Regions from separate parts of the Clostridium sp. BJN0013 genome, predicted to be linked through region 1. Evidence: a T-box and tRNA genes for the amino acid it is inferred to sense, from the RefSeq annotation. Region 1 holds a T-box; the other regions hold tRNA genes.
What was found. A T-box is a leader RNA that pairs with one kind of tRNA and senses whether it is charged. The one in region 1 lies ahead of alaS (alanine--tRNA ligase), so its partner is inferred to be a tRNA-Ala.
Positions count from the first base shown of each region.

Region 2: it has a tRNA-Ala gene. The T-box ahead of alaS (alanine--tRNA ligase) is inferred to sense a tRNA for this amino acid. The anticodon was not compared.
Region 3: it has a tRNA-Ala gene. The T-box ahead of alaS (alanine--tRNA ligase) is inferred to sense a tRNA for this amino acid. The anticodon was not compared.
Region 4: it has a tRNA-Ala gene. The T-box ahead of alaS (alanine--tRNA ligase) is inferred to sense a tRNA for this amino acid. The anticodon was not compared.

Region 1 covers NZ_CP162495.1:2,444,700-2,452,736, forward strand. Annotated here, with positions in the region: gene alaS (alanine--tRNA ligase) at 1-2,636, opposite strand, end outside; T-box leader at 2,715-2,904, opposite strand; gene AB3K27_RS12425 (hypothetical protein) at 3,021-3,677, opposite strand; gene bioF (8-amino-7-oxononanoate synthase) at 4,027-5,997, opposite strand; gene AB3K27_RS12435 (hypothetical protein) at 6,313-6,465, shown strand; gene AB3K27_RS12440 (hypothetical protein) at 7,040-7,429, shown strand; partial or broken gene AB3K27_RS12445 (IS4 family transposase) at 7,445-8,037, shown strand, end outside.
Region 2 covers NZ_CP162495.1:3,938,928-3,946,964, forward strand. Annotated here, with positions in the region: gene AB3K27_RS20405 (ATP-dependent Clp protease ATP-binding subunit) at 1-764, opposite strand, end outside; gene AB3K27_RS20410 (protein arginine kinase) at 785-1,822, opposite strand; gene AB3K27_RS20415 (UvrB/UvrC motif-containing protein) at 1,825-2,373, opposite strand; gene AB3K27_RS20420 (CtsR family transcriptional regulator) at 2,429-2,914, opposite strand; gene AB3K27_RS20425 (histidine phosphatase family protein) at 3,083-3,718, opposite strand; gene AB3K27_RS20430 (hypothetical protein) at 3,822-4,061, opposite strand; gene fusA (elongation factor G) at 4,206-6,296, opposite strand; tRNA gene AB3K27_RS20440 (tRNA-Ala) at 6,574-6,649, opposite strand; tRNA gene AB3K27_RS20445 (tRNA-Ile) at 6,653-6,729, opposite strand; rRNA gene rrf (5S ribosomal RNA) at 6,739-6,855, opposite strand; rRNA gene AB3K27_RS20455 (23S ribosomal RNA) at 6,967-8,037, opposite strand, start outside.
Region 3 covers NZ_CP162495.1:3,947,421-3,955,457, forward strand. Annotated here, with positions in the region: rRNA gene AB3K27_RS20455 (23S ribosomal RNA) at 1-1,370, opposite strand, end outside; tRNA gene AB3K27_RS20460 (tRNA-Ile) at 1,676-1,752, opposite strand; tRNA gene AB3K27_RS20465 (tRNA-Ala) at 1,759-1,834, opposite strand; rRNA gene AB3K27_RS20470 (16S ribosomal RNA) at 1,945-3,455, opposite strand; gene murD (UDP-N-acetylmuramoyl-L-alanine--D-glutamate ligase) at 4,068-5,444, opposite strand; partial or broken gene tnpA (IS200/IS605 family transposase) at 6,085-6,542, shown strand; gene AB3K27_RS20485 (glycine--tRNA ligase) at 6,841-8,037, opposite strand, start outside.
Region 4 covers NZ_CP162495.1:3,124,313-3,132,349, forward strand. Annotated here, with positions in the region: gene AB3K27_RS16200 (peptidase S41) at 1-248, shown strand, start outside; gene folK (2-amino-4-hydroxy-6-hydroxymethyldihydropteridine diphosphokinase) at 304-1,131, opposite strand; gene AB3K27_RS16210 (HD domain-containing protein) at 1,159-1,635, opposite strand; gene folE (GTP cyclohydrolase I FolE) at 1,651-2,208, opposite strand; gene folP (dihydropteroate synthase) at 2,394-3,209, opposite strand; tRNA gene AB3K27_RS16225 (tRNA-Phe) at 3,360-3,435, opposite strand; rRNA gene rrf (5S ribosomal RNA) at 3,445-3,561, opposite strand; tRNA gene AB3K27_RS16235 (tRNA-Ile) at 5,605-5,681, opposite strand; tRNA gene AB3K27_RS16240 (tRNA-Ala) at 5,688-5,763, opposite strand; rRNA gene AB3K27_RS16245 (16S ribosomal RNA) at 5,875-7,385, opposite strand.

The DNA.
Region 1 (8,037 bases):
TTAACTATTTTTCCCATAATCATACTGCATTTTCCTATTGCTTCTTCTAATTTATTTGGAAGTTTTCCACCAGCTTGAGCCATATCAGGTCTACCGCCTCCACCTCCTCCAGTGATAGCTGCCACTTCTTTTATAATTTTACCACAATGAACTCCTTTTTCCACTGCATCTTTAGTTGCCATAGCTACTAAGTTCACTTTCCCTTCTATGCTACTCCCTAGTAAAACCATGGAATTTTGTGACTTGCTTCTAATTTTATCTGCCAATTCTCTAAGTGCATTTCCATCTACATCCTTTAATACTCCTGTAAACAGATTTATACCTTTCACAATCTTAACACTATTTAAAATACTATCTTCTGCACTACCCGCTAATTTTATTTTCAACTCTTCCAGTTCTTTTTTCACTTCTCTCAACTCATTAAATTGTAAATCTAATTTATGAACAATTTCTTTTTCAGAGCATTTAAATTTATTTGTTATTTCTTTTAGCATATCACTTTTTGAATATAAATATTCAACTGCTTCTCTTCCAGTAACAGCTTCTATTCTCCTTATGCCTGCAGCTATTCCCGATTCTGAGACTATTTTAAACATACCTATTTCTCCAGAATTACTTACATGAGTACCTCCGCAAAGTTCCCTGCTGAAATCTCCTATTGAAACAACTCTTACCTCATCTGAGTATTTACTATCGAAAATTGCTATTGCTCCACTTTTTTTTGCTTCTTCTAAACACATCAAAGTAGTATTCACGGCCTTTGCCTCTCTTATATTTTCATTTACTAAATCTTCAATTTTTCTTAGTTGTTTATCATTTAAGGCCTCAAAATGGTTAAAATCAAATCTTAATCTATGTTCATTCACATAGGAACCGGATTGATGTACATGTTCTCCCAAAACCCTTCTTAAAGATTCTCCCAAAAGATGGGTGGAAGTATGATTTCTTCTTATATCATCTCTTCTATTTTTATCTACTTTTAATAAAACAGTATCTTCTAAACTTACACTTCCTGAAAATACTTCAACAAAATGAAGTATTTTTCCTGCCACATTATTTTTGCAGTCTACTACTTTACCTTCAAAATTTTCATTGTATATAATGCCTTTATCTCCTACCTGTCCTCCCATTTCTGCATAAAACGGCGTGTTCTCCACTAATATAACACCTTTTTCTCCCTGACCTAAAAGAGAAACAAACTCTCCTTCTTTTATCATAAGTTTAACCTTTGAAGTGGACTGCAGGCTATCATAACCTTGGAATACAGTATTTATGTGTAGAGGAATCTTATTTAACACAGTATCTTCGGCTCCCATGTAATTGGTTTCTGCTCTAGCAGATCTTGCCATTTCTCTTTGATTCTGCATTTTTTTATTGAATTCTTTTAAATCTACATTCATATTTTTTTCCTGCAGTATTTCTTCAGTAAGTTCAATAGGAAAACCATATGTATCATATAATTTAAAGGCCTTTTCTCCTTCAAGCAGCAAACTATTGCTATTTTCCAATTCTTCTATAAATTCATTTAGAATCTTTATTCCACTATCTATTGTTTCATCAAATCTCTCTTCTTCCAATCTTATAATTTTTTTTATGTACTCTTCTCTCTCTTTCAATTTAGGGTAGCTCTCATAGGAATTATCTATAACAACACTGGAAAGTTTATATAAGAATCTATCATTTATACCCAGGGATTTACCATGTTTTGCGGCTCTTCTTAAGAGCCTTCTAAGCACATATCCCCGTCCTTCATTGGATGGAAGTATACCGTCACTTATCATAAAAGTAATACTTCTTATATGATCTGTTATTACTCTTATAGATATATCGTTATTTTTGTCTTCATTGTATTTTATTCCAAATATATTACATACTTCTTTTAGTATAGCATTTATAGTATCTACTTCAAATATACTATTTTCTCCCTGCATTATAGTTGCCATTCTCTCAAGTCCCATGCCTGTATCTATATTAGGATTTGAAAGTCTATTATAATTCCCATGTTCATCTTTGTCAAATTGAGTAAAAACCAAATTCCAGAATTCAACTATTTTATCATTATCAGCTGCTTCTACAAATTCCTCTACATTATTTATTTTTTCCTGTACTCTATCATAATAAATCTCCGAACAAGGACCACAAGGACCTACTCCATGCTCCCAGAAATTATCTTCTTTCCCCAGTCTAAAAATCTTTGAAGGATCCACATCTGTACTTTTTACCCATATATCATAAGCTTCATCATCATCTAAATATATTGTAACATATAATCTATCTTTAGGAAGTTTCAAAACTTCCGTAATAAATTCCCAAGCCCATGGAATTGCTTCTTCTTTAAAATAATCTCCAAAGGAAAAATTTCCCAGCATCTCAAAAAAAGTACCGTGTCTTGAAGTCTTCCCCACATTTTCAATATCCCCAGTCCTTATACACTTTTGACAGGTAGCTACTCTTTTACTAGGTGGAACCTTAAGTCCTGTAAAATAAGGCTTAAGTGGAGCCATACCTGCATTTATCAAAAGCAAACTTTTATCATTTTGAGGAACTAGAGAAAAGCTGGGTAATCTTAAATGTGCTTTTTTTTCAAAAAAGTTTAAATATATTTCTCTAATTTGATTTAATCCTAATTTTTCCACATATATCTCTCCTTTTTTCACTAATATTATATATTTAATTAATAAATGATTTTTTAAAAATAAAAAGCTCCCATCCATAAAAGGGACGAAAGTTTTTTCGCGGTACCACCCTAATTATATAGATTTAAACCTATAAAATCCATATCTCTCAAACACCATAATAGGCTCCTAGACAGCCTTCAATAAACCTTATATCAGAAGCTTCACACCACCTGCTTCCTCTCTTTCATATAAGAGTATATTTACTTCTTCTATTCACTGCCACATATCCATTTATGGTACAAATTATAATTTAAATACACTTTTATGTCAACATCAGACTCTATATTAACCATAATAAATATATAAAAATTTACAACTATAAACTATATAAGTAAGATATATTCATTCCAGGTAAATTTCACCGGAACGCTCCACAAGCTGCCGGGTGGTCTGTGCATAGCTGGAGATTACCACCAGTGGCATCTTCAGTTCGTGTGAAACGTTACCAAGAAATTCGATTTTCATACGGTTGAGACTTGCAAGTGCTTCCTTTTCCGTAGTTACTTTTTGCTCAATTTCCTTTGCTTCGGCTATCAGGAGGTTGTCCGTCAGAAACAGCGAAACTGCGCTAGCACAAAAACCATCATGGGAGCTTTCGGATACAAGTCCCCAAAAACATTGTTGTACATCAGAATATCGCTCACTGCTGCAAGGTAAAACACCGTAATTCCTTACAAAGCGGTGGCCTGCTCTTTGGTAGGGCAACGCATCTTCCAGAAAAGACCCGCAACGGCACAGACTATGCAAACCACAAACAACGTCTGATAGAAGATTAGTACTGATGTGTAAAAAATCGAATCGCCAAAAAGCAAACACGCACCACACACCATACTCAGGTATTCCAGCATAAAAGACAAGTTCCCCGCCATAAAGGAAAAATGCATCCACACCTGACTTGGAATGCACACGTGCAGCGCCGTGGCAAGGCGGACTAGATATCTTCGTCTGCAATTGCAACAGATAGATGTAGAATAGCAGCACCGCTACAATTAGAATCATAGCCAATTTATGCTTTTGGAGTATATTCTGAAAGCAACATAAATTTGAATCCCTCTACATGACCCAGTACCAGCAAACGTGCAGCTAGGGGCAAAGTAAATTATTAATAGTCATTCTGAGTGTTTTCAATGTTACACAACTGACTTTTGTAACATTAACGTTCTTTATTTAGCAGTGATTTTATCTATTTTATATGAAAAGCTTAATTTGAATGCTACTTAATATTAAGAAATTATTTTATTATGTAACATAATTTCTACTTTGACCCTGGTTACAGAGCTGCTGGTATCACCCCTGGTTATATTGTTTTTTAACCCTACTCATTTACATTTCAATACAATCATTTCCTTTATATTCCGACAATGGTATCTGTCATAAGTGCTGCTCTTTTATATCTGTTTACAATTGTCGCAATAACCTGGGCAGCACGTTTTAATTCATCCTTGTTGTGAGTTGACATCAAGGCTACACGAAGCCTTGCACACCCTTTCTTAACAGTTGGATAACGAATTGCCGAAATATAATAACCTTGTTCGAATAATTCCTTGGATATCTCCATTGCAATTTTTTCATCACCTATAAGAATAGGAATAATAGCAGTCTTAGAATCAGCCTCAATTCCCGCTTCTCTTAAACGGCTGCAGAAATATTGAATATTTTCCTGTAATGCCTGTACTCTCTGTGGCTCATCCATGATTAATTCGATGGATTTTATTGAAGCTGCCATAACAGCTGGAGACAACGACGTTGAAAATATAAAGCTGCGAGATTTATTTTTTAGATATTCAATCAATTTTTGTTTTCCACAAACAAATCCCCCCTCGCTACCAATGGCCTTACTTAAGGTACCCATTATAATGTCGGGTTTTCGTGTCATATGAAAATATTCCATTGTTCCATGGCCACTCTCTCCAATTACTCCTGTGGCATGCGCTTCATCAATCATAGAAAATAGCCCATACTTATCTGCAATTTCTACCAATTGTGGCAAATTGACAATATCTCCATCCATGCTAAATACGGCATCGCTTACTATTAAACCTTTACCACATAGATTTTGTTTGATTTTATTCTCTAAGTCATTCATATCATTATGACGATACACTACAATTTTTGCCTTACTTAAACGACATCCATCAATTATACTTGCATGATTCAACTCATCACTAAAAATAACATCATCTTTTGAATATAATGCAGAAATAATTCCTATATTTGCTGTATACCCAGTATTATAAACTAAAGCTGCCTCAGTTCCTTTAAATATTGCAATAAGCTTCTCTAATTGATTGTGTAAGTTTATCGTCCCCGTAGTTAGCCTGGAACCACCAGAACCAACCCCATATTTCTCCATAGCTTTTAGTGCATAATTTTTTACCTGCGGATCATTAGACATATCCAAATAGTTGTTAGAGGCTAGCATAATCATGTCTTTTCCTTCAAAAGTGATATGCGCACTTTGTGCCGACTTAATTTCATTCATAATTCGGTACAGATGATTATATTTTAAATTCTCCAATGTCTTATCTATAAAATGCCATTTATTTTTTGTACTTTCTTCTGTTTTATCTGGCTTATTTAATATAGAAGGTATATTTTTAACCAATACCTTCTGTTTCTCTATATAATCGATGCAATCTTGAACTTGGGAATGATCTCCTCTATAAAGAAAAATCCGTCCTCCGTCCTGACTTGCCATTCCCTTCAATTTGCTAATGCGCATGTATCCATTTTCCTTTGACGTCACATAACCTGTTACATAATCAGGATCATCAGAAATGCAGATTTCACCAATAATATTAGGGGCATGTGCCACCTTGGTAGCCAATATGATTGCTTCATTATAGTGATTCTTTATATCCTTTTTTTCTTGCATTGTAAAATTATATTCATCCATATAGGTAGCTCGAATCCCTCTATCTTTATTAGGTTCCAATCTTTCTAATGTATCTACATTCAATAGCATGGCACCACTCATAGTATAAGTGTCCTTTAATTTCTCTAAAACAGCCGAAGCATTGGTAATACCCATTTTTTCTAATATAGTTAATAACTTTTGAATACCCTCTTGGTAACTATCTACATTCACTGTAGTAACAGGTAATGCATCAAGAAATAAAATATCTTCTTGATTTACTTTTTCAATTTTTATATTTATAAAATCTGCTTTGCTTTTTGAGTGATATAATGCTCTAGTTAATAAAGCTTCAGAATATATAGAAAGGCTGTCTTCTCTTGTTATTTTTTCTGCACCTGAAATATGTTTTTCTATTCCATCTTCACTTTTACTTGCTCTCATTTTTAAACTATATAAATCCATTCAATTCACCTGATTTCTTAGCATTTAGACTTAAATATTTGATACTACAGTGGTAAACAACTATTTTTTAAGAATATAATTAGTATATATATGACCCGCTTATTTGTCAACATTTTAATACATATTAGTTTACAATCCAATCAGGAGTATGAAAGAAAATAGCAAATTCAATGTGCGCCAAGTAAATGTGTTAATGGAGCAAATTTCAAAAATATTCAAATTGGGGTCTTACGCATAGAGTCCCTTATAGTAAAGTATTTTATCATGTAATAGTAGACAAACCCCTCTCTAAAAATTTTAGAGAGGAGCGTTAACTTGTTTAGTGACCATCTCTTTAAAGAGATTTATGTCCATTTTTACCATGCAGCTATAGCATTAGCATTATTACCATATTTGTTTATTAACCAAGCACCAGTACCAGCTATAGATGTAGCTGTAAATCCAAAAGTACCTGTAAAATCAAATTAATCATAAAAATCCTCCTTTCAATTTATTTAATTAATATTGAAAAACTTACATAATTAGTTTCGAAACTCACCATTAGATATTAGTACCTATACATAATATTACATAAAAGTTAATACCAAAATATTTAATATTTTATGTTATTTATACAAGCCTACAATATTAAAAATATCACATATTTTATTCATATTCAACTATTACCATGTTATAAGTAATATTACAATACTTGAAATAATTACATATTTCTGCACGGAATTACAAAATAGAAGATTTTAGAAAGTTACTGGTTAGATTTGTAAAGTAAGATTCTTTCTATCTAGGGCTTATTAAGTTCGCGTGTGATTCTATTGCTTTTACAAAGATTAACGTTATTTAAGGATAAGCTCTTAGTAACAAACAATAAAAAAACTGAAAGTAGATTTAGAGTAGTTGAAGTTACTAATTACCATTGTAAATGAAATAGCATCACGAGTGTTGATTATCCAAAATACGTAAATAAAAAGGTATGAAAATGAGGTCATCCTATGGTAATATTAATTTGCTGAGAAAAAATACTACTGTTTAGGAGAGTGACCTCATGAGAAATAATACCACTATATTTGATATATTTCAAACACTTTTAAAAAAAGAAGAAGTAATTACAGTATGTGCGGTTTTAGGCTATAAGGATACATCAAGAAAATTCACAGTATATGATTTGTTTCAATTTTTTATAGCGACAGCAACTAATGAATACAAAAGTTTTAGAGCTGGTTCAGATTTTATGAATGAAGCTGGATTAAGAGCAGTTGATTATTCCACAATTTCGAAGAAAGCAGCAAATGTAGATTATAAAATAGCTAAGAAATTATTTGAGATTCTTATAACTAAATGCAATCGTTCAACTCGAAGAATACTTAAATTACCAAAAGATTTATTAGCAGTAGATTCCACTACTATAACTGTTGGTGAAGGCAGATTGAAATAGGCAAAGTTCAAAGGTAATAAGTCAGGAATAAAGCTGCATGTGGCTCTTAATGTAAATACTTTAATGCCTCAAAAAGTCATTGAAACTACTGCAAACAAACATGATGGTCCAATAGGTGAAAAACTTATTAATACAGATTGTATCTTGGTAGAAGATAGAGCTTATGGGAAACATAAGAGATATGATATGTTTAAATCTATAAAACAAGCATTTGTCATAAGAATCAAAGACAATATAACTCTAAGTTATCCAAAAAACATAAAAAGTTTAAGAACTGAAAATTCTAATATAATCAAGGATGTTACTTGTTATCTTGGAGAAGGCTCTTCTAAAACTGAAAATAGATTTAGAGTTGTTCAATTTAGTGACTTCTATGGAAAATCCATAAGGGTATGTACTAACTTAATGGCCATTACACCTGAAAAAATTGCAGATATCTATAAAGAAAGATGGAAAGTTGAAAGCTTTTTTAGATTTATAAAGCAAAATTTGAATGTTAAAAGATTGTTTGGAACAAGTGAAAATGCAGTTTACAATCAACTTTTTATAGCTTTAATTGCGTATGTATTACTTCATTTTTCTTATGTTAATGTGTCTCAAAATTTGAA
Region 2 (8,037 bases), 1.5 Mb from region 1:
TATTTGGAACCTGCTATCATTGAAGAAAGATCCAGAGTAACTACTCTTTTTCCTTTTAAAAGTTCAGGTATATTGGCTGCCACTATTTTTTCCGCTAATCCTTCTGCTATAGCAGTCTTACCTACTCCTGGATCTCCTATAAGACAAGGATTGTTTTTAGTTCTTCTACTTAATATTTCTAAAACTCTTTGAGTTTCTTTTTCTCTGCCTATAACAGGATCCAATTTTCCTTCCCTGGCCATATCAGTTAAGTCTCTGCCAAATTGATCTAAGGTTGGGGTAGGCTCTCCATTTTCTTTTTTAGAATTATTTGAACCAACAGATTGTTCTCCTGAAAGAGAATCTATAAGCTGTTTTCTTAATTTATTAAAATCAGCACCTAGATTATTTAAAATGGTAAAGGCTACTCCTTCTGCTTCTCTAATCAACGCAAGCAGAATATGCTCTGGACTAATATAGTTGTGATTTAAATTTCTAGCTTCAAATAAGCTCAATTCCAAAAGTCTTTTTGTTCTTGGAGTAAGAGGTATTTCTTTATTGTATAAATCAATCTCTCCTCTGCCTTCATACTCTTCTATAAAGCTTCTTACTGTTTCTATAGTAATATTCATATTATTTAAAAAGTTCTTAGCCATTCCATCCTCTTTTAATACTCCTAAAAGTATATGCTCTGTCCCCACATAGCCATGTTGAAGTGCTTGTGCCTCTTCTTGAGCATAAATTAATACTTTTTGTGCTCTTTCCGTAAATCTTCCAAACATCATAATGTATTTCACTCTCCTTTTTAAGCTGTATTTACAGCTAATTTTTCTCTAACAAATTTAGCTCTATTAAAATCTCTATCTTTATTTGATAAGCTCTCTCCGTATATTTTCTGTATTGTAGCTGGCTGGGTTTCCACCAAGAGTTTATTTAAAGTCATACCATTTACATCTTTAATTATCCCCATCTCTACTCCCAATCTTACATCTGATAAAAGTTTTAAACATTCACTTGAGTTTAGAAGTACTGCAGACTTCAATATTCCAAATGCTCTATAAATTTTATCTTCTAACTCATATTTATATTTCTTCATAAGATTTTCCCTAGAAATTATTTCTTGATTTATTATTTGAAGAACTAAAGCTTTTAAATTACTTAATATCTCTTCTTCACTACGTCCTAAAGTTACCTGATTGGAAATCTGATATATATTCCCTATAGCTTTTGAACCTTCACCATATAATCCTCTAATGGTCATACCAACTTGAGCTAATGCATTTAACAATCCATTTATTTGATTATTTAAAGAAAGTGAAGGTAAATGAAGCATAACAGAAGCCCTAAGTCCTGTTCCTACATTAGTAGGACATGCTGTTAAATATCCTAGTTTTTCATCAAAAGCATATTCCAAATTTTCTTCTAACAGATCATCTATTTTTTCACTTACATCATATAATTCCTCTAAATTTAGGCCTCCTGTTATACATTGAATTCTGACATGATCTTCTTCATTTATCATAATACTTATGGTTTCTTTATCATCTAATATAAAAGCTGCTTTAGATGAATTATCTATCAAAGCTTTACTTATAAGATGTTTTTCTAAGTAAATATTTTTATCATTGTCATTTCTATCCCATAAATAATTACTTCTAAACTTTTCTTTGGTATTTGAAGATGTATAAAAAGCATTTTCTACATCTTTAATTATCTTTTTACTTTCTTCTATATTTAATTTATGTGAAAAAGGAATTTTAGCTAAATTTCTGGCTAATCTTATCCTACTACTTATTACCAAGCCATAATTATCACTTTCATAAGTAGTCATCCAATTATTCATAACTACTCCTCCTTCTTGCTGTCTTCATCTAAATAAATTTCTTTTTCAATCTCTTTTATTCTATCTCTTATAGTGGCAGCTTTTTCATATTCCTCTAAAGATACTGCTTTTTGAAGGTCTTCTTTTAATTTTAGAAGATTTTTTTTCTCTATAATATTTCTTCCCGTTTTTTTAGGAACTTTACCTGTATGATCTAAATTTGCCTGTACTCTTTTAATTATCGGTTCTAAAATATTACTAAAATTTTTATAACATTCACTACATCCTACAAGCCCTGTCTTTTTAAATTCACTATAGGATGTATTGCAATTCTTACAACGTATATCAAAAGTTTTGTACTGCTCATTATTTCCACTACTCATATAATCCATAATTCCACTTAAAATATTCTGAAATCCAAATGAAGAAACAAAGTCTATTGGGGGTACAAAACTTAATTCTCCCTTCTCCTTTGCACATTTTTCACACAGATTGATCTCTTGTTTATGTCCATTTATTATTTTTGTTACATGAACTGTAGCATCATTTTTTTTACATATATCACAAAGCATATCATCACTCCTATACATGCAAATATAATATTATACTAATTATTATATCACATATTTATCTATTAATAACAAATTTAGGGGTATTAAATATAACAAGCATCAAAGCTTTCAATATATCTGCCCTTAATTTATTCTTATTTTCCATTACAGTATTTAATGTTCTATCATTTATAACTGCCTTTAATATTATAGCTTCTCTTTCTGTTATGATTTCTTCCTCAAATAATCCTTCTATAATTTGTACTCCAGCATTATAAGTTATACCATCTCCTATCTTTTCCATTATAATATCAAGTAAATTCTTATTACAGTTAAGTTCTACTTTTTTTATAATTATATATCCTCCCCCTCCTCGTTTACTCTCTATATAATATCCTTTATCTGTAGTAAATCTAGTAGTTAATACATAGTTTATCTGTGAAGGAGCACAGCTAAAATAATTTGCCAATTCATTTCTTCCAATCTGCAGTTGATCATTATTATTACTGTTATTAAACATATCTTTTATAAACTCTTCTATTATATCTGATAATCTTGCCAACCCATCACCTTCTTGACTTTGACTTTCTTTGACTTTCTTTAATAATATTATTAATTGAATCTTAAATCAATATTCATATATATTTAAATTTAGTATTTTTTAGTCAAATACTAAATTTAAATATACTTTTCTCCATATTTCTAAGATATACTATAAATTTTATATTATTTATATTGTATTTATACTTTTTATCTCCCCTAAATGTGATGTATCTCCATATAACAAAATATTATAGTGTCCATTCTCTATTTCAACTTCACTTAAACTTGCCTGATGAATGTAAGAACCTTCCCATAATTTATCTAAAGGTCTATTTTCAAAATACGCCATCATAATTCTTAATACTACAGTATGAGTAACGATTAAGACATTTTTACCTTCATGCTTATTAATAATTTCTTTAATTAAAGATACTACTCTAATTTTTACCTGTATAAAACTTTCTCCCGTATCGGGAACATACATTTTAGGGTTTGTCCAGAAATTATTAAGTTGTTCTGGATTTTTTTCTCGAGCTTGTTCTTTGGTTAATCCTCCCCATTCTCCTATGTCTATTTCCATAAGCCTATCATCTTTTATTATAGGTACATTTCTCTGTGCCGCTACTATTCTAGAAGTTTTTACTGCCCTTTCTAATGGACTTGAATATATTATATCAAAATTTATATTCTCCATTCTATTTTTTAATAAATTAGCTTGTTCAATACCCTTTTTAGTTAGAGGTGAATCTTTTGTACCACCCTGCATTTTTCTTTCTATATTCCATATAGTTTCTCCATGTCTTACCATATATAATTTAATCATAGTATTTATCTCCTTTTAATTTAACAAATATTATATATTAAAATTTTTATATAAGCTCTTATAATTTTTTATTATATCACATAATAAACTGAAAAATTATACTTTAATCTATATTTTTAAATGCTTTTATATAATATTTATCTTTGCTACGAACTTTACTTGAATTAATTATAAAATTTTTATTTTCTAACATATTACATATAATTTTTATATTTTCATCATCATTTTTATCTATAACTATGGTTAAATCATCATCTCTATTTACTATTGATATATAGTCTTGTATGCTGCTATAATCCTCTAAACTAATTTTTCCTATTATATTCATCTTGTATTTGGACATACAATCTCTCCTTAACTAAATACATTAGACTAACTGATAAAATTATTATTTAGTTTAGTGAATCAAAATATTCATATTATTTTAATTTAAAAAGGGACTGTTACACAGCCAACTATTCGGTTAGCTACGTAAAGCCCCTTTGAACTATTCATCCTTAACTTTTTCATTTTTCCTGGATTCTATTATTTTATTAGCTTGAAGAGGTGGAACCTCCTCATATCTTTCAAATCTCATAGTAAAATCTCCTCTAGCTTGAGTCATAGATCTCAAATCCGTAGCATACCTAAACATTTCTGATTGAGGCACTTCTGCTATTATTACTTGATTCTCTCCAGAAGAATTCATCCCAAGAACCCTTCCTCTTTTTTTGTTTATATCTCCTATTATATCCCCCATGTAATATTCAGGAACAGATACTTCTAAGTGTACAATTGGCTCTAACAGTACAGGTTCAGCTTCTAATAATCCTTTCTTATATGCAATAGAAGCAGCTGTCTTAAACGCCATTTCTGAAGAATCTACAGGATGGAAAGATCCATCATGAAGAATAGCTTTTAATCTTATTACAGGATATCCAGCTAAAACTCCCTGATTTATGCATTCCCTAAGTCCTTTTTCAACAGCTGGTATATACTGCCTTGGTACTACTCCTCCCACTATTTTATCCACAAACTCTAAATCATCTTTTCCATCTACCCTAGGTTCAAATCTAATCTTTACATCTCCATATTGTCCATGTCCCCCAGACTGTTTTTTATGTTTACCCTGCACATCAGAAGCTTTTTTTATAGTTTCCCTATAAGGTATCTTGGGATCTTGCAAAATAACATCTACACCAAATTTAGATTTCAATTTACAAGATATTATATCCGTATGTGTTTCTCCCATTCCAAAAACTATTACTTCTGCATTCTCCATATCTCTAGTTACTTTAAAAGTAGGATCTTCTTCCAACAATTTATTTAATCCACTTAATATCTTATCTTCATCATTTTTTGATTTAGGTAAAACTGCTTTTGCTATTACCTCTGGTGGAAATTTGATATCTTCAAAAATAATAGGAAATGAAGTTTCACATAAAGTATCTCCCGTACTTGTAAATTGTAATTTAGCTACAGCACCCAAATCACCTGCTATTATTTCAGATGTAGATGTTTGTTGCTTACCCTTTAAAAAATACATAGATCCTATCTTTTCACTTTTATCTTTTTTAGCATTATACACTGTCATATCGGATTTCAATTTTCCTGTCATAACCCTAAACAAAGATAATTTTCCTACAAAAGGATCAGCTATAGTCTTAAAAACAAATGCTGAAAAAGGTTCTTTTTCATCTATGTTAATTGTAATTTCAGAATTATCTTTTAAATTTTTAGCAGTAATAGATTCCACATCTGCTGGAGATGGAAAGCACTGAACTATATTCTCAAGCAGAGTTTCAACTCCTATTACATTAGCGGCAGAACCACACATTACAGGAACTACTTCTCCTTTAGTACAACCATTTATCAGTCCCGTATAGATATCTTCATCACTTAAAGTACCTTCATTAAAATATTTATCTAGAAGCTCTTCATCTGTTTCTGCCACAGCCTCCATAATCATATTTTTACAATCATTAACTTTTTCTAGAATATCTTCTGGAATATCCACATCCTTCATTGTTTTACTTTTTTCATCAAATATTTTGGCCCTTCGTGAAATAACGTTTACAATACCTTTAAAATTATTTTCTTTACCTACAGGATATTGAATAGGCACTACGGATAAGCCAAACTTTTCTTTTAGATCAGTCAATACTTTATCAAAATCTGAATTTTCTCTATCTAATTTATTTATATAAAATGCCCTTGGAAGCTCTTCCTTGTTTACATAATCCCAAGACTTTTCAGTTCCTACTTGGATTCCTGACACACCTGATACAACAATTATAGCTAAATCAACTGCTCTTAATCCTTGAAAAGTTTCTCCTATAAAATCAAAATATCCTGGCATGTCAACTAAATTTATTTTTACATCTTTCCATTTACATGAAGCTATTGAGGTTGATACAGATATTTGTCTCTTCTTTTCTTCTGGCTCATAATCACTAGTTGTATTTCCATCCTCAATTTTTCCTAATCTGTCTATAGTTTTTGTATGGTAAAGTATCGCTTCTGTCAATGTGGTCTTTCCAGAACCACTATGTCCAATAATTCCTATGTTTCTTAAATTTTTTGTTAAATATGTTTTCATAGGCAATTCCTCCTTGTACTTTACATTTAATTTATATATTTTACTTCATTAATTATATTCTATTTATATCATATTCTACTTAATAATTAAAAATTCCTTTTAAAAATCAAATAATTTTCATAATAATTTTCATAATAATATTATGCTTCTATTTTAAACATATATTACATTTTATTCAATGATAAAATGTATTCAAAATTTCCATATCATATCTCTAAATACACAAATTTGATAAATTTAAACATAAAAAAACGAGCAACAAAATTGTTACTCGTTATGGTGGAGATAAAGAGATTCGAACTCTTGACCCTCTGCGTGCAAGGCAGATGCTCTCCCAGCTGAGCTATACCCCCATATGGTGGACCTTCAGGGACTCGAACCCCGGACCAACCGGTTATGAGCCGGTTGCTCTAACCAACTGAGCTAAAGATCCTTATTTTTTACCCGGCAGCGACCTGCTCTCCCACAGGGCCTCCCCTGCAGTACCATGGGCACTGTGGAACTTAACCTTCCTGTTCGAAATGGTAAGGGGTGTTGCCTCCACGTTATTGCCACCAGATTTTTATCATTTTTCTCACTACAGTTTTATATTATACTGTCATAACTGCTACCTGTCAATACTTTTCTTCAGAAAACTTATATCCTCTGAAAATTGCACAGTAAATATATTTTGGTCAAGCCCTCGACCTATTAGTATCAGTCAGCTTAACACGTTGCCATGCTTACACCCCTGACCTATCTCCTCCTCTTCTCGGAGGGGTCTTACTGGCTTTCGCCATGGGAAATCTCGTCTTGGGGTGGGCTTCACACTTAGATGCTTTCAGCGTTTATCCCTTCCCGACTTAGCTACCCAGCTGTGCTCCTGGCGGAACAACTGGTTCACCAGCGGTCAGTCCATCCCGGTCCTCTCGTACTAGGGACAGCTCCCCTCAAATTTCCTACGCCCGCGACGGATAGGGACCGAACTGTCTCACGACGTTCTGAACCCAGCTCGCGTGCCGCTTTAATGGGCGAACAGCCCAACCCTTGGGACCTACTCCAGCCCCAGGATGCGACGAGCCGACATCGAGGTGCCAAACCTCCCCGTCGATGTGAACTCTTGGGGGAGATCAGCCTGTTATCCCCGAGGTAGCTTTTATCCGTTGAGCGATGGCCCTCCCACGAGGTACCACCGGATCACTAAGCCCGACTTTCGTCCCTGCTCCACCTGTTTGTGTCGCAGTCAAGCTCCCTTTTGCCTTTGCACTCTCCGAAGAATTTCCAACCCTTCTGAGGGAACCTTTGTACGCCTCCGTTACTCTTTTGGAGGCGACCGCCCCAGTCAAACTGCCCGCCTATCATTGTCCCGTGTCCAGTTTCATGCACTCCGGTTAGAATTTCAGTACTGCCAGGGTGGTATCCCAACGTTGGCTCCACAAATGCTGGCGCACTTCTTTCCCTGCCTCCCACCTATCCTGTACAGGCAATACCAAAATTCAGTGATAAACTGCAGTAAAGCTCTACGGGGTCTTTCCGTCCAATCGCGGGTAGCAAGCATCTTCACTTGCACTTCAATTTCGCCGGATTTGTTGTTGAGACAGTGCCCAAATCATTACGCCATTCGTGCGGGTCGGAACTTACCCGACAAGGAATTTCGCTACCTTAGGACCGTTATAGTTACGGCCGCCGTTTACTGGGGCTTAAGTTCTTGCCTTCGCTTTCGCTGAGCAGTCCCCTTAACCTTCCAGCACCGGGCAGGCGT
Region 3 (8,037 bases), 1.5 Mb from region 1:
CGACTTACCCCGGGCGGACGAACCTTCCCCGGGAACCCTTAGGTTTTCGACCAATAAGATTCTCACTTATTTCTCGCTACTTATGCCAGCATTCTCTCTCCTGCACCGTCCACCACTCCTTCCGGTATGGCTTCTGCCTGTGCAGCATGCTCCCCTACCGCCCTTTCAGGCCCATAGCTTCGGTGGTAAGTTTTAGCCCCGGACATCTTCGGCGCATGACCTCTTGACTAGTGAGCTATTACGCACTCTTTAAATGTATGGCTGCTTCTAAGCCAACATCCTAGTTGTCTTCGATATCACACATCCTTTTCCACTTAACTTACACTTCGGGACCTTAGCTGGTGGTCTGGGCTTTTTCCCTTTTGACTACGGATCTTATCATTCGCAGTCTGACTGCCGGGATTCAAGTATATGGCATTCGGAGTTTGATAAGGTTCGGTAACTGTTGTCAGCCCCTACCCCATTCAGTGCTCTACCTCCATTACTCACTCCCGACGCTAGCCCTAAAGCTATTTCGGGGAGAACCAGCTATCTCCGAGTTCGATTGGAATTTCTCCGCTATCCACAGCTCATCCCATGGTTTTTCAACACCAACGTGGTTCGGTCCTCCACGGAATTTTACTTCCGCTTCAACCTGGCCATGGATAGGTCACCCGGTTTCGGGTCTACAGCATACAACTCCCCGCCCTTTTCAGACTCGGTTTCCCTTCGGCTCCATACCTTAAGTATTTAACCTTGCTGCATGCCGTAACTCGCTGGCTCGTTCTACAAAAAGCACGCCGTCGTACTTTAACGTACTTCGACTGTTTGTGGACACACGGTTTCAGGTTCTCTTTCACTCCCCTCCCGGGGTTCTTTTCACCTTTCCCTCACGGTACTCCTCCTCTATCGGTCACCAGGTAGTATTTAGCCTTGGGAGGTGGTCCTCCCTGCTTCCCACAAGGTTTCTCGTGTCTCGTGGTACTCCGGTACAGGTTATTTCGTTTCTGCTTTTCACTTACAGGGCTTTTACCTTCTGCGGCTCATCTTTCCAGTTGTATTCAGTTAAGCTTCCACAATTTTTTTTACCTGACCTCTACCCCGGAAACAAGTTTCCGGTTTGGGCTCTTTCCCTTTCGCTCGCCGCTACTTAGAAAATCGATTTTTCTTTCTCTTCCTCCGGGTACTTAGATGTTTCAGTTCCCCGGGTTTCCCTCTGCAGACCTATATATTCACCCTGCAGTACCTATTGTTTTTTAGGTGGGTTTCCCCATTCGGATATCTCTGGTTCTCTGGCTATTTGCGCCTACCCAGAGCTTTTCGCAGCTTATCACGTCCTTCTTCGGCTCCTGGTGCCAAGGCATCCTCCATGCGCCCTTTGTAGCTTGACCTTTGGTTTAAAAATTGCTACTAACTTCGCACAGCTGCGTCAAATGCCTCACTGTGGTGCTCATTTACATAAGTAAATTCCGCTCCTCCTTCGGCCTTTTCCTTGCCGTACTCGTTATTACCAATTTTTATCCTTAGTTATTTATTACAATGTAAACATAACTTTAATTATACTTACTACTACAAAGGTTATTTCTAACCTTAGCTTTACTTCTTTTATTTACTGTGCAATTTTCAAAGGACAAAATTCTTTCAATTCACAGTGCACAATTTACAATGTGAATTATAAATATTTTTTTCTTGTACTTGGTGGGCTTAAATGGACTCGAACCATCGACCTCACGCTTATCAGGCGTGCGCTCTAACCAGCTGAGCTATAAGCCCATAACATGGTGGAGATAAAGAGATTCGAACTCTTGACCCCCTGCGTGCAAGGCAGGTGCTCTCCCAGCTGAGCTATACCCCCAAATTAACTAGAAGGATATGATCCCTCAAAATTAAACAGAATAAATGGTAACTTACTTATCTATATTCCCCAGCTTTTAAGGCAAGCCTTCCTGCCTTTCGACTCCTTAGAAAGGAGGTGATCCAGCCGCAGGTTCTCCTACGGCTACCTTGTTACGACTTCACCCCAATCACTAACCCCACCTTCGGCCGCGTCCTCCTTGGTTAGACTACGGACTTCGGGTGTTGCCAGCTCTCATGGTGTGACGGGCGGTGTGTACAAGACCCGGGAACGTATTCACCGCGACATGCTGATTCGCGATTACTAGCAACTCCAACTTCATGCAGGCGGGTTTCAGCCTGCAATCCGAACTGGGAGCAGTTTTTGAGATTTGCTCCTCCTCGCGGTATTGCTTCTCTCTGTTCTGCCCATTGTAGCACGTGTGTCGCCCTGGACATCAGGGGCATGATGATTTGACGTCATCCCCACCTTCCTCCACGTTAACCGCGGCAGTCTTGTTAGAGTGCCCACCTTTCTGTGATGGCAACTAACAACAGGGGTTGCGCTCGTTGCAGGACTTAACCTAACATCTCACGACACGAGCTGACGACAACCATGCACCACCTGTCTCCCTGCCCCAAAGGGCTTCCTCCATTACAAGTTATTCAGGGGATGTCAAGTCCAGGTAAGGTTCTTCGCGTTGCTTCGAATTAAACCACATGCTCCGCTGCTTGTGCGGGTCCCCGTCAATTCCTTTGAGTTTTAATCTTGCGATCGTACTTCCCAGGCGGAGTACTTATTGTGTTTACTGCGGCACAGGAGGGGTCGATACCCCCTACACCTAGTACTCATCGTTTACGGCGTGGACTACCAGGGTATCTAATCCTGTTTGCTACCCACGCTTTCGTGCCTCAGCGTCAGTTACAGTCCAGAGAACCGCCTTCGCCACTGGTGTTCTTCCTAATCTCTACGCATTTCACCGCTACACTAGGAATTCCGTTCTCCTCTCCTGCACTCTAGATATCCAGTTTGAAATGCACTGCCCGGGTTAAGCCCGGGTCTTTCACATCTCACTTAAATATCCGCCTGCACACCCTTTACGCCCAGTAATTCCGGACAACGCTCGCCACCTACGTATTACCGCGGCTGCTGGCACGTAGTTAGCCGTGGCTTCCTCTTCCGGTACCGTCATTATCGTCCCGGATGACAGAGCTTTACGATCCGAAAACCTTCTTCACTCACGCGGCGTTGCTGCATCAGGCTTTCGCCCATTGTGCAATATTCCCCACTGCTGCCTCCCGTAGGAGTCTGGACCGTTTCTCAGTTCCAATGTGGCCGTTCACCCTCTCAGGTCGGCTACGCATCGTCGCCTTGGGGGGCTTTTATCCCTCCAACTAGCTAATGCGACGCGGGCCCATCTCAAAGCGGATTTCTCCTTTAAGGTATCCTCCATGCGGTTTTTACCTTCTATGCGGTATTAATCTCCCTTTCGGGAGGCTATCCCCCTCTTTGAGGCAGGTTACCCACGTGTTACTCACCCGTCCGCCGCTATTCCACCCCCGAAAAGGCTTCCTCGCTCGACTTGCATGTGTTAGGCACGCCGCCAGCGTTCGTCCTGAGCCAGGATCAAACTCTTATTTTAAAAGTTTTATTTGACTCTGTTGAAAATTACTATTAGCTTCGCCCAGCTTCGTCAAATGCCTCATTCCGGTGCTCAATTACACAAGTAAGTTCCGCTCCTCATTCAGCCTTTTCCTCGCTGTACTCGCTACTAGTAATTTTAGTATATCTCTTTCAGCAAAATACTGCTTAAATATACTACACTACGAAATTACTTCCTCTACTGCTCTCGCAGCTCAAAAGAATTGCTGGTTTATTCTTAATAAATAAGTTTACCTATCTTCTTTATTCTGTTTAATTTTCAAGGATCACATGCCATTTTTATTCAACAGCTTTTGTAGTTTATCATATACTCTTAACTTTGTCAATAAATTTAAAAAAAATTTTTATAGACAAAGTCATTTATCAACTTAATGACATTTGATATAATACCACAACTTAATTTATATGCTATACACATAACCATCATACATCCTATTTATCTAATCAATTCTATTAATTCCTACGAAAAACTATTATATTCATATAAAGATACACTAGGAAACGTTATCGTATATACTTTACACCAGCTCTAAATAAAAAAAGAAAAACTTACTATAAAAGTTAGTTTCTCTTTTAAAATACCCTACACTAATTACATATCATTCACTATTTCTTTAAACATATTTCCTCTTATTTCAAAATTAGCAAACATATCAAAACTAGCACAAGCAGGAGATAAAGTAACTACATCACCCTTATGGGATACTTTCCTTGCTAAATTTACTGCTTCTACTAGAGAATTTGCCATTATAATGGGTATGTGAATGTCTTTTTTTAATTTAAGGTTTTCAAAGGCTTCTTTTATTTTATATTTTGTAGCTCCCACAAGTATTAAAGTTTTAATTTGTAAATATCCTTCTTCAGCTAAAATATCAAAAGGTATTTTTTTGTCATATCCACCAGCTATTAATATTACAGGTTTTTCAAAAGCTTTAAGTCCTGCCAATGTTCTGCTAGGACTTGACGCAATAGAATCATTATAATATTTTACTCCATCTACTTCCCTTACAAATTCACACCTATGCTCCACTCCCGAAAAAGTAATAGCAACTTCTCTCATACTTTCAATACTTACATCATCTTTTAGGGCACAAAAGGCTGCCAAAAGATTTTCTACATTGTGCATTCCTTTAAGTTTAATTTCTGATAATTTACATACTTCATCTCTATCTATATACAAACTACCTTCATTTAAATATCCACCTTTATTTAATTTTTCTTTACTACTAAATTGTCTAATCCTGCCTAAGGTCTCTTTCGCCATAGAGTTTGTTAAGTTATTATCCTTATTTAATACTAATAGATCTGAATTACTTTGATATTTAAATATATTCTTTTTAGCCATTATATATTCTTCCATGTCTTTATGAACATCCAGATGATTAGGACTCACGTTAGTTATAACTGCTACTTGAGGTGAAATATCCATAGTCATTAACTGAAAACTGGATAATTCAAGTACAACTCTATCATCATTTTCTATTTCTTCTACTTTAGAAAATAAAGGAGTACCTATATTTCCTCCTATCCAACTTTTATAACCTTGCTTTTTTAAAATATTATACATAAGTGTAGTAGTAGTAGTTTTTCCATCACTTCCAGTTATACCATATATTTTAGCAGGACAATATCTTATAAACTCTTCCATTTCAGAGGTTATATATGCTCCCTTTTTCTTAGCTTTTATAAACGCAGGACTATCTATTCTCATAGAAGGCGTTTTAAATATTATATCAAAATCACTTAAGCCATTAAGATATTTTTCACCCAACGCCAAACTTACACCTTTTTCTTTCAATTCTTTAACTACTTCTCCAATCTCATCTGAATTTTTTTTATCAAAAGCACTTACTTTAGCACCTAATTTTAATAAAAAATCAATCAAAGGTCTATTACTTATTCCTATTCCTACTACTCCTATTTTTTTATGTTTTATAAATTGTTTAAAGTCATCAAAATTTCTTTTCATTTAAGAAAACCTCCAAAATAAGCCTATTACAATCAAGTGATTATTAGGTTCAGGTGGAGTTTGCTTATAAGAAATGCTTTTTCCATCTGAACCTTAAAAGAACTTATCCAGGCACATAGCAGTGCTTATATCCCACTTTAAAGAATATGGGAACATTAGTTAATTGCCGCGTTCGGATAAATTTATACTTAATTATATAATAACATAATATTTCATAAAAGCCTATGCTGATAGTGTAAATATTGGAAATAAAATCGATATGATTTTATGAAAAATATAATATATATTTACTCTTAAAATGAAATTGTCGAATAAAATCAAAATTATATGAAAATATTTAATTTACTGATTTTATGTTTCACTATTGAAAAATATCATTCACTTGTGATATACTTTACTTGTGTCGTAAGAAAACATTAATATAATTCCCCAAGTTTTAATTAAACATATAACATATCCCCATGATTAAACCCTAATTTACCGGACTTTGGTCCGGTAAGTTTTTTGTATCTAGAATACCACAGGTTTTACCTGTGGTTCCGGAAAGCTTATAGCTATGAGTAGGAAAAAGAAAAACTCCAATATAAAATAGAAGTAGGTTTGCCAACCACAACTAAAATATATTGGAGGTGTGTCCGAAATGGACAATAGTAGTTTAGCACACAGCAAGTGGAATTGTAAATATCATATAGTTTTTGCACCAAAGTATAGGAGACAAATAATATATGGAAAGATAAAAGCGGATATAGGTGTAATCTTAAGGAAACTATGTGAACAAAAAGGGGTTAAAATTATTGAGGCTAATGCATGTAAAGATCATATACATATGCTTATAAGTATACCACCTAAATTAAGTGTATCGCAGTTTATGGGATATCTTATATGATTTTTGACAGACATGCAAATTTAAAATATAGATATGGAAATAGACAGTTTTGGTGTAAAGGGTACTATGTTGATACTGTAGGAAGGAATAAAAAAGTCATAGCAGAGTATATAAAAAATCAGATACAGGAAGATTTAGCATACGAACAAATGAGTTTGAAAGAATATATTGACCCGTTTACGGGTGAGACAGTAAAAAAAGGTAAAAAATAAAGCACCTTTTAGGTGCAGCCTGTAAAGGCATATGCGGTTGGCACACCGTTCAGTGTGCGAGTAGCACAGCCAGTAACATGCCCTTATAGGGCTAGAGCAAACCACCCGTTTTACGGGTGGTGATGATTGTCGTAAAATATTTATTCGAAGGCGACAATCAGCTGACGCCCCCAGCTTCTTTAAAGTGAAGGATGAACACTGCTATGCCCATAGATAAGTTCTTCTAAGGTTCAAGATGAAGAAAAAAGTATTCCTCATGTTGAACCTTAGAAGAACTTGATCAATATTGATATATTTACTAAAACTGTATCTTTTCTTGTATGAAATCTCTCAATTCATTTATTTTTACTCTAAATTGTTTCATGGTATCCCTATCCCTTATAGTAACAGTGTCATTATCCATGGTATCAAAATCTATAGTTATACAATAAGGTGTACCAATTTCATCCTCTCTTCTATATCTTTTACCTATGCTTCCTGCATCATCATAATCCACATTAAAATCTTTTTTTAAGATATTATAAACTTTTAAAGCTTTTTCTGATAACTTTTTACTTAAAGGTAAAATCGCAGCTTTAAATGGAGATATAGCAGGGTGGAAATGTAACACTGTTCTTAAATCTCCTCCCTCTAGTTCTTCTTCATCATAGGCATCAACTAAAAATGCAAGTACTGCTCTATCAGCTCCCACAGAGGGTTCTATGCAATAAGGTATATATCTTTCATTAGTACTTGGATCTAAATAAGTCATATCTTTTCCCGAATGGTTTTGATGTTGAGTTAGATCATAATCAGTTCTATCTGCTATACCCCAAAGTTCTCCCCATCCGAATGGAAATAAATATTCAATATCTGAAGTGGCATTACTATAATGGGAAAGCTCTTCTTTTTCATGAACTCTAAATCTTATATTCTCCTCTTTTATACCAAGCTTTAATAAAAAGTTCCAACAATACTCTTTCCAGTAATTATGCCATTCCAAATCAGTATCAGGTTTACAGAAAAATTCTAGTTCCATCTGTTCAAATTCTCTAGTTCTAAAAGTAAAATTTCCTGGAGTTATTTCATTTCTAAAAGCTTTTCCTATCTGAGCTATTCCAAAAGGTATTTTTTTTCTACTTGTTCTCTGAACATTTTTGAAATTCACAAATATACCCTGAGCTGTCTCTGGCCTTAAATATATTTCTGCTTTTGAATCCTCCGTAACTCCTTGAAAAGTCTTGAACATAAGATTAAATTGTCTTATGTCCGTAAAATTTGTTTTTCCACAATCAGGACACACGATATTATTATCATCTATATATTTTTTTAATTTTTCATTGCTCCAGCCATCTGCACTAGCTTTTTCTACACCTTTTGAAGTCATATGCTCTTCAACTAATTTGTCAGCTCTAAATCTTGATTTACATTCTTTACAATCCATAAGTGGATCTGAAAAATTTCCTACATGACCTGAAGCAACCCAGACCTCATTATTCATAAGTATAGCACAGTC
Region 4 (8,037 bases), 680 kb from region 1:
TTACATTGAAAAAAGAAACTAATGCAACTTTTGTAGGTGAAGAGACAAGTGGTAAACCAAATCATTATGGTTCTGTGAAGAGTTTTATCCTTCCTAATTCACGAATACAAATACAATACTCCACACAATTTAATAAAACTTCCACAGATAATAGCAGTACTTTTACACCAGATAAAATAATTGAAATATCCATAGTAGACTATTTAAATAAAAAAGATCCTGTTCTCAATTACATTTTAAAAAATTAAAATTATATAAAAAGTTTAGAATTTTTAAAAATTGAATTTAAAAATCCTAAACTTTTTATAGTGTTTCTGTTTTTTCCAGCTCTCTTGTCAAATCTATAATTCTTGTATTTAAAAGTGGGTGAACAACATAAGGTGCGATATCACATAAAGGCTTAAGTACAAATAATCTTTCCTGCATTTTAGGATGTGGTATAATAATTTCTTCTTCACAGGTTACTATGTTATCATATAAAATTATATCTAAATCTATAGTTCGTGGTCCCCACTTTATAGTTCTTTCTCTTTTTAATGTTTTTTCTATTTCTAGTAAAAACTCCATTAATTTCTTAGGAGCCATTAAGGTCTTTATTTCTAAAGCTCCATTTAAAAAATCTTCTTGTTCTACATATCCTACAGGTTTAGTATTATACAATTTAGATATTTTAGTCACTTTATTATAGGATGAACAATCTATGTTGTATATTGCATCCTTTATATTCTTTTCTCTATTTCCCATATTTGAACCAATAGCAATATAGGCCTTATGCCAACATCTATCTATTTCTACTGCCACCCACTCTAAAGGTTTACCTATAGGTGCCCAAGGTTTTTTTACTTTAACCACTACCCGTTCCACTATCTCATATTTTTTCAATATGAAATCTGCCAATGCCTGAGCCGATCTTTCAATAAGATTATATCTCTTCTTCTTAAATTCCTTTTCTATTTCAAAACACAATTTACTATAATTTACAGTTTTGTTTAAATCATCTTTATCTATTGCTTCACTTAAATCCAAAAATATTTTTAAAGATATTAGAAACCTCTGTCCTAAATCTTTTTCAGCTTGATTTACCCCATGATATGCATACACTTCTAAATCTTTAATATGAATAATATCCATACACCATCATCTCCTAACTAAGTCCCATTAATATTTAATATTATAATTTTTCTTTTTCTCTGGCCAATTACATTTGGAAATAGCCTTACATCTAAAACAATTTCTAGATATTTTATCACTTGAATAAAATATGCTGTTTATTAAATTATTAGTATCTTTTTTCCTGTGATTTAGTATTATATTCAGGATCTGTAGTATTTCATCTTCCATAAAACCACATTCAATTAAAATATCCTCAGCCAATTTAGCACTAGCTAATTCATGGGCTACACCCTTCTCATATTGCACCCATTTTCTTATGTCATGCAGCAAGGCAGCTACATATATAGTTTCTTTTTTAATTTGAATATTATTTTCCAATACCATTATATAGGCTATTCTGGCTACATCTAACAAATGACACATATCATGTTTACAAAACTCTCTACGCTTTTCTATTTGAGAAATTTTTTGTAAATATTTACAAAATTTCTGATTGTTTAAAATAGTGTTTATTCTATTCAAAAACTTACCTACCTTCTATTTCATTTTTATCATTTCATAAACTTCATTTCTAAATTTAGTTTCACTTTTAAATATTCCTCTAGTAACAACTGTAACGGTTTTACTTCCTGGCTTTTTTATCCCTCTCATGGTCATACACATATGTTCTGCTTCAATAACAACCATGACTCCTTTTACTTCCAAATAATTCATTATTGAATCTGCAATTTGAGCAGTCATTCTTTCTTGAAGTTGAAGCCTTCTTGCAAATACCTCAACGGTTCTTGCCAGTTTACTTAATCCAACAACTTTGTCATTAGGTATATATGCTACATGTGCTTTCCCATAAAAGGGCATAAAATGATGTTCACACATAGAATAAAATTGAATGTCTTTTTCTAATACAATATCGTCACTATTTACAGTAAACACTTTTTTTAAATGTTCTCCTGGCTCTTGCTTCAGTCCTGAAAATATTTCAGTATACATTCTAGCAATTCTATCAGGAGTTTCTAAAAGTCCTTCCCTTTCTGGATCTTCTCCTATAGCTTCTATAATCATTTTTATAGCTTCTTTAATTTTATTTTCATCCATAATACAAATATATTGAGCATAAAAAAGATACTCAATATTTACCTCCTCAAAATACGTCAAATCATCTATTTTTAAAAACAACTAATTTATCTAAACACTGAAATTAGTTTCGATATCCCCAGCTTCTTGAAAGTGGGGATAAGCACCACAATACGCTCCTTTATAAATTTTTCTAATGAATTATGTTACCTAACTATAGCATCTGACATTATAGCAGCTCTCTTATTTTCTTTAACATCATGAACTCTTACAAAATCACATTTTTTCATTATTCCTATAACTGTAGTAGCTATAGTACCTTCTAATCGCTCATGTACTTTAAGGTTTAGTGTATTTCCTATAATTGATTTTCTAGAGGTTCCTAAAAGTACAGGATATCCCAGTTCAGAAAATCTTTCTAAATTGCGCATAACACTTAAATTCTGTTCATAATCTTTACCAAACCCAATTCCAGGATCTAATATTATATTTTTATCCTCTACTCCAGCTTTTAAAGCAATGTTTATACTTTCTTTTAAATCATTTAATATATCCTCTATTAAGGCATTATAATTTGTATTATCCCTATTATGCATCAAACAACACGGAACTTTATAATGGGCGGTCACAAATGCCATACGAGGATCTTTTTTAAATCCCCATACATCATTTATAAAAGATGCACCGGCATTTAATGCTTGTTCTGCAACCTTTGATTTATATGTATCCACTGAAATAGGTATTTTTATATGTTTTGCTAATATTCCTATTACAGGAATGATTCTTTCTAATTCTTCCTGTTGAGTTATGGTTTCATAACCTGGTCTTGTGGATTCCCCGCCTATATCTATTATATCAGCTCCTTCTGCCTCCATTTGCTTAGCATGTTCTAAAGCTAATTCTATATTATTAAATTTTCCCCCATCTGAAAAAGAATCCGGCGTAACATTAAGTATACCCATTATATAAGTTCTCTTACCTATTTCAAAATCTTTTTTACCTATTCTCATTATTCTACTCATTATGCCACCTTCAGTCATTATTTTTTATTAAATACCATAATTATTTTTACATATTATTTATTTTAACAAAATATTGGGGAATATACAAATATCCTCCCTCTTACATTCTTATTGCATATGAAAAAAACTTCAGATAAAAACCTGAAGTTTTGGTGGCCAGACCAGGAATCGAACCAGGGACACGAGGATTTTCAGTCCTCTGCTCTACCGACTGAGCTATCTGGCCATATTAGTTATCCGGCAGCGACCTGCTCTCCCACAGGGCCTCCCCTGCAGTACCATGGGCACTGTGGAACTTAACCTTCCTGTTCGAAATGGTAAGGGGTGTTGCCTCCACGTTATTGCCACCAGATTTCTATTCTTTTGTTCAGGAGTTTTATCCCCTCAAAATTGCACAGTAAATATTATTTGGTCAAGCCCTCGACCTATTAGTATCAGTCAGCTTAACATGTTGCCATGCTTACACCCCTGACCTATCTCCTCCTCTTCTCGGAGGGGTCTTACTGGCTTTCGCCATGGGAAATCTCGTCTTGGGGTGGGCTTCACACTTAGATGCTTTCAGCGTTTATCCCTTCCCGACTTAGCTACCCAGCTGTGCTCCTGGCGGAACAACTGGTTCACCAGCGGTCAGTCCATCCCGGTCCTCTCGTACTAGGGACAGCTCCCCTCAAATTTCCTACGCCCGCGACGGATAGGGACCGAACTGTCTCACGACGTTCTGAACCCAGCTCGCGTGCCGCTTTAATGGGCGAACAGCCCAACCCTTGGGACCTACTCCAGCCCCAGGATGCGACGAGCCGACATCGAGGTGCCAAACCTCCCCGTCGATGTGAACTCTTGGGGGAGATCAACCTGTTATCCCCGAGGTAGCTTTTATCCGTTGAGCGATGGCCCTCCCACGAGGTACCACCGGATCACTAAGCCCGACTTTCGTCCCTGCTCCACCTGTTTGTGTCGCAGTCAAGCTCCCTTTTGCCTTTGCACTCTCCGAAGAATTTCCAACCCTTCTGAGGGAACCTTTGTACGCCTCCGTTACTCTTTTGGAGGCGACCGCCCCAGTCAAACTGCCCGCCTATCATTGTCCCGTGTCCAGTTTCATGCACTCCGGTTAGAATTTCAGTACTGCCAGGGTGGTATCCCAACGTTGGCTCCACAAATGCTGGCGCACTTCTTTCCCTGCCTCCCACCTATCCTGTACAGGCAATACCAAAATTCAGTGATAAACTGCAGTAAAGCTCTACGGGGTCTTTCCGTCCAATCGCGGGTAGCAAGCATCTTCACTTTCAACCTGGCCATGGATAGGTCACCCGGTTTCGGGTCTACAGCATACAACTCCCCGCCCTTTTCAGACTCGGTTTCCCTTCGGCTCCATACCTTAAGTATTTAACCTTGCTGCATGCTGTAACTCGCTGGCTCGTTCTACAAAAAGCACGCCGTCGTACTTTAACGTACTTCGACTGTTTGTGGACACACGGTTTCAGGTTCTCTTTCACTCCCCTCCCGGGGTTCTTTTCACCTTTCCCTCACGGTACTCCTCCTCTATCGGTCACCAGGTAGTATTTAGCCTTGGGAGGTGGTCCTCCCTGCTTCCCACAAGGTTTCTCGTGTCTCGTGGTACTCCGGTACAGGTTATTTCGTTTCTGCTTTTCACTTACAGGGCTTTTACCTTCTGCGGCTCATCTTTCCAGTTGTATTCAATTAAGCTTCCACAATTTTTTTTACCTGACCTCTACCCCGGAAACAAGTTTCCGGTTTGGGCTCTTTCCCTTTCGCTCGCCGCTACTTAGAAAATCGATTTTTCTTTCTCTTCCTCCGGGTACTTAGATGTTTCAGTTCCCCGGGTTTCCCTCTGCAGACCTATATATTCACCCTGCAGTACCTATTGTTTTTTAGGTGGGTTTCCCCATTCGGATATCTCTGGTTCTCTGGCTATTTGCGCCTACCCAGAGCTTTTCGCAGCTTATCACGTCCTTCTTCGGCTCCTGGTGCCAAGGCATCCTCCATGCGCCCTTTGTAGCTTGACCTGATAATTTAGTCCAAATCTTTGATTTGGTTCCTAAATTGCACTCCTCAGCCTTAGCTGAGTGAGTTTCATTAAAAAATTGCTATTAACTTCGCACAGCTGCATCAAATGCCTCACTGCGGTGCTCATTTACATAAGTAAACTCTGCTCCTAATTCGGCCTTTTCCTTGCTGTACTCGTTATTACCAATTTTTTATCCTTAGTTATTTATTACAATGCAAGCATAACTTTAATTATACTTACTACTACAAAGGTTATTTCTAACCTTAGCTTTACTTCTTTTATTTACTGTGCAATTTTCAAAGGACAAAATTCTTTCAATTCACAGTGCACAATTTACAATGTGAATTATAAATATTTTTTTCTTGTACTTGGTGGGCTTAAATGGACTCGAACCATCGACCTCACGCTTATCAGGCGTGCGCTCTAACCAGCTGAGCTATAAGCCCATAACATGGTGGAGATAAAGAGATTCGAACTCTTGACCCCCTGCGTGCAAGGCAGGTGCTCTCCCAGCTGAGCTATACCCCCAAATTAACTAGAAGGATATGATCCCTCAAAATTAAACAGAATAAATGGTAACTTACTTATCTATATTCCCCAGCTTTTAAGGCAAGCTTTCCCTGCCTTTCGACTCCTTAGAAAGGAGGTGATCCAGCCGCAGGTTCTCCTACGGCTACCTTGTTACGACTTCACCCCAATCACTAACCCCACCTTCGGCCGCGTCCTCCTTGGTTAGACTACGGACTTCGGGTGTTGCCAGCTCTCATGGTGTGACGGGCGGTGTGTACAAGACCCGGGAACGTATTCACCGCGACATGCTGATTCGCGATTACTAGCAACTCCAACTTCATGCAGGCGGGTTTCAGCCTGCAATCCGAACTGGGAGCAGTTTTTGAGATTTGCTCCTCCTCGCGGTATTGCTTCTCTCTGTTCTGCCCATTGTAGCACGTGTGTCGCCCTGGACATTAGGGGCATGATGATTTGACGTCATCCCCACCTTCCTCCACGTTAACCGCGGCAGTCTTGTTAGAGTGCCCACCTTCCTGTGATGGCAACTAACAACAGGGGTTGCGCTCGTTGCAGGACTTAACCTAACATCTCACGACACGAGCTGACGACAACCATGCACCACCTGTCTCCCTGCCCCAAAGGGCTTCCTCCATTACAAGTTATTCAGGGGATGTCAAGTCCAGGTAAGGTTCTTCGCGTTGCTTCGAATTAAACCACATGCTCCGCTGCTTGTGCGGGTCCCCGTCAATTCCTTTGAGTTTTAATCTTGCGATCGTACTTCCCAGGCGGAGTACTTATTGTGTTTACTGCGGCACAGGAGGGGTCGATACCCCCTACACCTAGTACTCATCGTTTACGGCGTGGACTACCAGGGTATCTAATCCTGTTTGCTACCCACGCTTTCGTGCCTCAGCGTCAGTTACAGTCCAGAGAACCGCCTTCGCCACTGGTGTTCTTCCTAATCTCTACGCATTTCACCGCTACACTAGGAATTCCGTTCTCCTCTCCTGCACTCTAGATATCCAGTTTGAAATGCACTGCCCGGGTTAAGCCCGGGTCTTTCACATCTCACTTAAATATCCGCCTGCACACCCTTTACGCCCAGTAATTCCGGACAACGCTCGCCACCTACGTATTACCGCGGCTGCTGGCACGTAGTTAGCCGTGGCTTCCTCTTCCGGTACCGTCATTATCGTCCCGGATGACAGAGCTTTACGATCCGAAAACCTTCTTCACTCACGCGGCGTTGCTGCATCAGGCTTTCGCCCATTGTGCAATATTCCCCACTGCTGCCTCCCGTAGGAGTCTGGACCGTTTCTCAGTTCCAATGTGGCCGTTCACCCTCTCAGGTCGGCTACGCATCGTCGCCTTGGGGGGCTTTTATCCCTCCAACTAGCTAATGCGACGCGGGCCCATCTCAAAGCGGATTTCTCCTTTAAGGTATCCTCCATGCGGTTTTTACCTTCTATGCGGTATTAATCTCCCTTTCGGGAGGCTATCCCCCTCTTTGAGGCAGGTTACCCACGTGTTACTCACCCGTCCGCCGCTATTCCACCCCCGAAAGGGCTTCCTCGCTCGACTTGCATGTGTTAGGCACGCCGCCAGCGTTCGTCCTGAGCCAGGATCAAACTCTTATTTTAAAAGTTTTATTGACTCTGTTAAAAATTAATACTAACTTCATATTTCTGCGTCAAGCCTTTCGCTGCGGTACTCATTTACCCAAAGTAAACTCTGTTCCTCACTCAAGTCTTTCCTTGAACTATTCGTCATTATTAATTTTTTGAAAATTACTATTAGCTTCGCCCAGCTTCGTCAAATGCCTCATTCCGGTGCTCAATTACACAAGTAAGTTCCGCTCCTCATTCAGCCTTTTCCTCGCTGTACTCGCTACTAGTAATTTTAGTATATCTCTTTCAGCAAAATACTGCTTAAATATACTTAATTACGAAATTACTTCCTCTACTGCTCTCGCAGCTCAAAAGAATTGCTGGTTTATTCTTTAATAAATAAGTTTACCTATGTTCTTCATTCTGTTTAATTTTCAAGGATCATATCTAATCTTTACTGCCGCCTGTTTTCCCAGACAGCTTTTATAGTATATCATCTCATTTTCCCTTTGTCAATATCTTTTAAACACCTTTTTTATATTTATTTATTTTTCACTAATTTATTGCAAACTACCACCACTTATAGAAGTTGGATGGCTCATTGGTCAATATTCTTACCAGAACAAGTTTACTCAAACTCTAAAGGTCGAACCAAGCTTAGAGTAACCAAGATTCACATAAAGAA